One region of the Dermacoccus sp. Ellin185 genome, then DNA from elsewhere that is predicted to be linked to it. Evidence: predicted binding sites of a transcription regulator. Region 1 holds the regulator's gene; each other region holds the start of a gene.

Region 1 (2,267 bases):
TGTCGATGTCGCGCGAGCCGTCGAGCGTCTCGAACGGCACCGTGGCGCCGAGCGCCGCGGCCGACATCGGCAGCTCGAGCGAGCAGTGCAGATCGTCGCCCTGACGCTGGAACATCGGGTGCTTCTCGACGCGTACCTCGACGTACAGGTCACCGGCGGGGCCGCCGCCGGGGCCGACCTCGCCTTCACCACGCAGCTGGATGCGCGTGCCGGTGTCGACGCCGGCGGGTACCTTGATCGTGATGGTGCGCGTGTCGCGCTTGCGGCCGTTGCCGTCGCACTCGAAACACGGGCTGTCGATGATGTCGCCGTACCCCTGGCACGCGGTGCACGGACGCGACGTCAACACCTGGCCGAGGAAGCTGCGCTGCACCTGCTGCGTCTGCCCCGCACCGCCGCACACGTCACACGTGTGCTTGCCCGTGCCGGGACGCGAACCGTCGCCATGACAGGTCGAGCAGACGACGGCCGTGTCGAACGTCAGCTCCTGCTCGCCGCCGAAGACGGCCGTGGCGAGTTGGATGTCGAGCGGCAGCAACGCGTCCTGGCCGTGCTGGACGCGGCTGCGCGGGCCGCCGCCTCCCCCTGCGGCACCCCCCGTGAAGAACGCGTCCATGATGTCGCTGAAGCTGAACCCGGCGCTACCGCCGGGCGCGTAGGGGTCGACGCCCTGGTCGTAGGCCGCCTTCTTCTGCGGATCGCCGAGCACGTCGTAGGCCTGCCCGACGCGCTTGAACTCCTCGGCCGCCTCCGGGGAGGGGTTGACGTCGGGGTGCAGCTTGCGGGCCTTCTTGCGGTAGGCGCGCTTGATCTCCTCGACGGAGGCCTCACGCGTGACACCGAGTTCGGCGTAGTAGTCGTTCACGAGCATCCTTGCTTTCGACGGGTGAAGATTTCGTCACTCATGTGGTCGTGGTGCGCCCGAGCCATCACTGCTCGAGAAGTTCGGAGACGTAGCGGGCGACCGCGCGCACGTTCGCCATCGTCTGCGGGTAGTCCATGCGGGTCGGGCCGAGCACGCCGAGCGTCGCGACGGCGTCGCTGCCGTAGGCCGTCGTCACGAGCGAGGTCGACTCGAGGCCTGCGAAGTCGTTCTCGGCGCCGATGCGGACGGTCACCTCGTGCGTCGGATCGTCGTCGCGTGTGCTGATGAGGCGCATGAGGACGACGTGCTCCTCCAGCGCCTCGAGAACACGGCTGACGCTGAGGCCCGCGTCGTCGCGCAGCCCGGCACGCGCGAGGTTCGCCGTCCCCGCGAGCACGACGCGCTCCTCCCGGTCCTCGGCGAACACCGCGGCGATCGTCGCGACGATCGTGTCGACGTCAGCACGCTGCCCCGGCTCGAACTCCGCGCCCAGCTCGGTCATGGCCGCGGCGGCCTCGGTGAGCAACCGCGCGCCGGAGACCTCGTTGACGCGCGCTCGCAGCGTCTGGACGAGGCGCTCGTCGTCGGCGGAGGCGACGGAGACGAGACGCTGCTCGATGCGACCTGAGTCGAGGATGACGACGAGCGACAGGCGCCCCTCGGCGACCGGCACCAGCTCGATGTGTCGCACCCGTGAGCGCCGCAGCGACGGGTACTGCATGACGGCGGCCTGGTTCGTCAGTGTGGCGAGCAGCCGGGCGGTGCGTTCGACGATGTCGTCGAGGTCGACGCTCTGACGCAAGAACGTCTCGATCGCGCGACGCTGTGTCGCGCTCAGCGGCCGCACCTGGCTGAGGCGGTCGACGAAGATTCGATAGCCGGCATCGGTGGGCACGCGACCGGCCGAGGTGTGCGGCGCGGAGATGAGACCGGCGTCCTCGAGGGCGGCCATGTCATTGCGGATCGTCGCGGCGGAGACGCCGAGCTGATGACGTTCGAGCAACGCCTTCGAACCCACCGGTTCGGACGTCGCGACATAGTCCTGCACGATGGCGCGCAGCACCTCGAGCCGCCGTTCGTCGCTCATGCGCTCACCTCCCGCGCCTCGATACCGTCCTTCGATCTGCAGTCCGTCCAAGATTGGCACTCACGCCGAGCGAGTGCCAAATCATGCGGGGTGTGTTCGCCCACAGCGTCGCGGGCGGTTCCCTCGCGCCGTCGTCCATCGTCCGTCGGTCGGCAGGCGCGCGCTCCCCGGCCCTCGGCGACGCCGCGACGGGCGCCTGGCTGCGCCCGCGACCATCGTTCTCGGCGCGCCGCGACGGCGGTTGTCGGTGGGCGGTTCTACCCTGATCGCCATGACCGACCGTTACGGCTCCGACGTCCTCTCCGGCGATTGGCG
Region 2 (2,267 bases), on a different contig from region 1:
CGTGTGCGTGCCGAGTTCTTCGAGCAGGGCGTTGGTGCGGCTGAACGGCTTGCTGCCGAAGAAGCCGCCGCGGGCCGACAACGGTGAGGGGTGGGCCGACTCGACGGTCGGCGTGTCGCCGAGGTGCGGCGCGAGTGAGCGCGCGTCGCGCCCCCACAGGATGGCGACGAGGGGCTGCTCGCGCTCGACGAGCGCGTTGATCGCCGTCGCGGTGACGTGCTCCCAGCCCTTGCCGCGATGGCTCGCCGGCTTGCCGGGCTGCACCGTCAGGACGCGGTTGAGCAGCAGCACCCCCTGATCGGTCCACGCCGACAGGTCACCGTGCTCGGGTGGGGTGATATCGAGGTCGTCGTGCAGTTCGGTGTAGATGTTCGCGAGGCTGCGGGGGATGGGCCGCACGTCGGGTGCGACGGCGAAGCTCAGGCCGATCGGGTGCCCGGGCGTCGGGTACGGATCCTGGCCGACGACGAGGACGCGCACCTCGTCGAACGGCTGCGTGAACGCGCGCAGCACGGCGTCGCCCGCAGGCAGGTAGCCGCGCCCCGCGGCCACCTCGTCACGCAGGAACGCCCCCGCGGCGGCGATGTGCTCGGCGGCGGGCGCGAGGGGTTCGACCCAGCTCGGGTGGACGAGTTCGTCGTACGGACGAGGCATGTGTCCAACCTATCGCGCGGGTCTGACAACCCGCCCCGAGCGCGGTTGGAACGGGCCGGGCGGCCTCGTATCCTGAGCGGATGGCCATGATCGAGACCCCCGCGGGTGCCCACGTGCCCGGTGACGCCGACGCGCCCGGGCTGAGCGAGCGCGACCGTGCGATGCTCGCCTTCGAACGCGAGTGGTGGAAGCTGCCCGGCGCCAAGGAAGCGGCGATCAAGGAGCGCTTCGGGCTGACGAGCACGCAGTACTACCAGCAGCTCAACAAGCTCGCCGACACCGAGGCGGCGCTCGCCGCGGATCCGTTGCTCGTCAAGCGGATCCAGCGACGCCGCGCGGGGCGTCGACGCACCGTCTGAACCGCGGCTCAGCGCGCCGCCACGTCCCCGCATGTCGCCGCTCTCGTGGCGCCGCAGCCCATCTTGGCAGCCGCACGACAGACGTCGGGGTGCCGCTATGAGCGAACAACACGCGGGTGCGTGCGCGGAGGGTTTGCACTCGGTGGGGGCGAGTGCTAATCATGGGGTTAGCACTCTGATCGTGAGAGTGACAAAAGCCTGACTGCAGCAGTGAGGGTTCGGGGCGCGCCGACATGACCGGCGCGTGATCGGGCCCGTCCGTCGCGGGCGCTGATGTGGTCGATCCGAACGTCACGTGGAGGAACCACAGCCATGGCCAAGACCATTGCTTTCGACGAGGAGGCCCGTCGCGGCCTCGAGCGCGGCATGAACACGCTCGCCGACGCCGTGAAGGTGACCCTCGGCCCCAAGGGCCGCAACGTCGTGCTGGAGAAGAAGTGGGGCGCCCCCACGATCACCAACGACGGTGTCTCGATCGCCAAGGAGATCGAGCTGGAGGACCCGTACGAGAAGATCGGCGCCGAGCTCGTCAAGGAAGTTGCGAAGAAGACCGACGACGTCGCCGGTGACGGCACGACGACGGCCACCGTCCTCGCCCAGGCGATGGTGCGCGAGGGTCTGCGCAACGTCGCGGCCGGCGCGAACCCGATGGCGCTGAAGCGCGGCATCCAGACGGCCGTCGACGCCGTCAGCAAGCAGCTGCTCGAGCACGCCCAGGAGATCGAGACGAAGGAGCAGATCGCTGCGACCGCGTCCATCTCCGCCGCTGACCCGCAGATCGGTGAGCTCATCGCCGAGGCAATGGACAAGGTCGGCAAGGAAGGCGTCATCACGGTCGAGGAGTCGAACACGTTCGGCCTCGACCTCGAGCTGACCGAGGGCATGCGCTTCGACAAGGGCTACATCTCGGGCTACTTCGTCACCGACACCGAGCGCATGGAGGCCGTCCTCGACGACCCGTACATCCTCATCGTCAACTCGAAGATCTCGAACATCAAGGACCTGCTGCCCGTCCTGGAGAAGGTCATGCAGTCCGGCAAGCCCCTCGCGATCATCGCCGAGGACGTCGAGGGCGAGGCCCTGTCGACGCTCGTCGTCAACAAGATCCGCGGCACGTTCAAGGCCGTCGCCGTCAAGGCTCCCGGCTTCGGCGACCGCCGCAAGGCGATGCTCGGTGACATCGCTATCCTCACGGGCGGCCAGGTCGTCTCCGAGGAGGTCGGCCTCAAGCTCGAGTCGACCGAGCTCGACATG
Region 3 (2,267 bases), on a different contig from region 1:
AGGCTCGGCGAGAGCTTGGCGCCTGCCGCGGGGGCGGCAGCCGCGACGTGCTGGATCAGCTCCCAGGTCGGCGTCAGCGCCGCGAGGGAGAACGTGCGCTTCGTGCGCCCGCGGATGTCGGCGACGCCGGGCGTGCGGCGTGCCGGGTCGAACCACCGGGCGGCCCCGGGTTGGTCCAGCGAAGCCGCGACATCCTCGACCCGCCCCGTGACGACGCGACTGCCGGGAAACGACGCGAGGTTCTGGGCGGCCAGAGCCGCGGTTTCCGGATCCGCTTCGACGCCGATGACGTCGAGCCCGGCCTGTGCGAATCCGACGGCGTCGGAACCGATTCCGCAGCCACCGTCGATGACGAGGCTCGCCCCGGCGTCGAGGAACCGCTGCGCGTGCAGACGGGCGATGGGTGCGCGCGTGGCCTGTTCGAGGGCGTCGGGGGTGAAGAACATCGACGCCGCCGCATCACCGAACTTGTCGACGGCCCTGGCCCGCAGCCGGGACTGGGTGAGCGCAGCGGCGACGAGTTCGGGGGAGTGCCCTGCGGCGCGCAGCCGCGTCGTCAGCATGACGACGTTCTTCTCCTCGTAGGGCGGGAGCGAGGCGAGCAGCGCGCGTCCGTCGTCGGTGAACAACTCGTGCACGACGCTCGCATCCATGGCCGCCATTGTGTCATCGGGGGCCCTCGGAGCAGCCCCCGATGCGCTGTGGGCGAACATCGGAAACGAGTTGGCACTCGGCTTGACCGAGTGCCAACGGCGTTACTAGATTCGGTTCCAGCACTCACCCCTGGGTAGTGCCAGTGAGCTCATCCCTCGACCCCCGCGACGGCGAGGCGATATCGGCCCACATGCATGCCACACCGCCACCGGTGGGTGGTGTGGCCAGGGAACGAAAGCATCCGTCCCGCCCGAGAAGATCGGGCGGTCTGCGAAAGGGAAGGTCCTACCGTGTCGGTCAACATCAAGCCGCTCGAAGACCGCATCGTCGTCAAGGCCGTCGAGGCCGAGCAGACCACGGCCTCCGGCCTCGTCATCCCGGACACCGCCAAGGAGAAGCCGCAGGAGGGCGAGGTCATCGCCGTCGGCCCCGGTCGCATCGACGACCACGGCAACCGCGTTCCGGTCGACGTCGCCGTCGGCGACAAGGTCATCTACTCGAAGTACGGCGGCACCGAGGTCAAGTTCGCCGGTACCGAGTACCTCATCCTCTCCGCTCGCGACGTGCTCGCGGTCGTCTCCTGACGATCCGTCGAGCCAGCAGGTGACGACGAGCCCGGCTCAGGTCTGACGGCCGGGCCGGGCTCGTCCTTTCCGCTCACTCGCATTCCACACTCTTCCGCTTCGCGCGCCACGCGCCGCGCGGAGCCTTCGAACGAAAGGTTGAACCATGGCCAAGACGCTTGAATTCAACGACGACGCCCGCAAGTCCCTCGAGCGCGGTGTCGACGCGCTCGCCAACGCCGTCAAGGTGACGCTCGGCCCCAAGGGCCGCAACGTCGTCATCGACAAGGCGTGGGGCGCCCCCACGATCACGAACGACGGTGTGACGATCGCCCGCGAGGTCGAGCTCGAGGACCCGTACGAGAACCTCGGTGCGCAGCTCGCCAAGGAGGTCGCCACCAAGACGAACGACGTCGCCGGTGACGGTACGACGACCGCGACGGTTCTCGCCCAGGCGCTCGTCAAGGAGGGCCTGCGCAACGTCGCTGCGGGCGCTGCTCCGTCCGGCCTGAAGCGCGGCATCGACAAGGCCGTCACGGCCATCAACGACCAGCTGCTCGCCAACGCGCGCCCCGTCGACGGTCAGGACGACTACGCCAAGGTCGCCTCGCTGTCCGCTCAGGACGCGACGATCGGTGGCCTCATCGGTGAAGCGTTCGCGAAGGTCGGCAAGGACGGCGTCATCACCGTCGAGGAGTCCTCGACCGCCGAGACGAAGCTCGAGTACACCGAGGGCATGCAGTTCGACAAGGGCTACCTCTCGCCGTACTTCGTCACCGACCCCGAGCGCATGGAGGCCGTCCTCGAGGACGCCTACATCCTCATCAACCAGGGCAAGATCTCGGCCATCGCCGACCTGCTGCCCGTCCTCGAGAAGGTCGTGCAGTCCGGCAAGCCGCTGCTCATCATCGCCGAGGACATCGAGGGCGAGGCCCTCTCCACGCTCGTCGTCAACAAGATCCGCGGCACGTTCAACGTCGTCGCCGTCAAGGCCCCCGGCTTCGGCGACCGCCGCAAGGCGATGCTGCAGGACATCGCGATCCTCACCGG

Evidence for each region. Region 1 encodes HrcA, which represses chaperone genes, less so after heat shock. Its sites were predicted from a motif close to TTNGCACTCGNNNNNNNCGAGTGCNAA; they were not measured.
Region 2: groL (chaperonin GroEL) is a predicted target of HrcA. The motif match lies at 1,146-1,172, and genes of this name have one in related genera.
Region 3: groES (co-chaperone GroES) is a predicted target of HrcA. The motif match lies at 724-750, and genes of this name have one in related genera.

Annotation. Positions count from the first base shown of each region.
Region 1 covers NZ_AEIQ01000045.1:30,860-33,126, reverse strand. Annotated here, with positions in the region: gene dnaJ (molecular chaperone DnaJ) at 1-865, opposite strand, end outside; gene hrcA (heat-inducible transcriptional repressor HrcA) at 930-1,952, opposite strand; gene HMPREF0321_RS03415 (DUF3097 domain-containing protein) at 2,224-2,267, shown strand, end outside.
Region 2 covers NZ_AEIQ01000033.1:9,422-11,688, reverse strand. Annotated here, with positions in the region: gene HMPREF0321_RS01715 (uracil-DNA glycosylase) at 1-654, opposite strand, end outside; gene HMPREF0321_RS01710 (DUF3263 domain-containing protein) at 735-1,013, shown strand; gene groL (chaperonin GroEL) at 1,326-2,267, shown strand, end outside.
Region 3 covers NZ_AEIQ01000043.1:7,721-9,987, reverse strand. Annotated here, with positions in the region: gene HMPREF0321_RS03085 (class I SAM-dependent methyltransferase) at 1-653, opposite strand, end outside; gene groES (co-chaperone GroES) at 945-1,238, shown strand; gene groL (chaperonin GroEL) at 1,384-2,267, shown strand, end outside.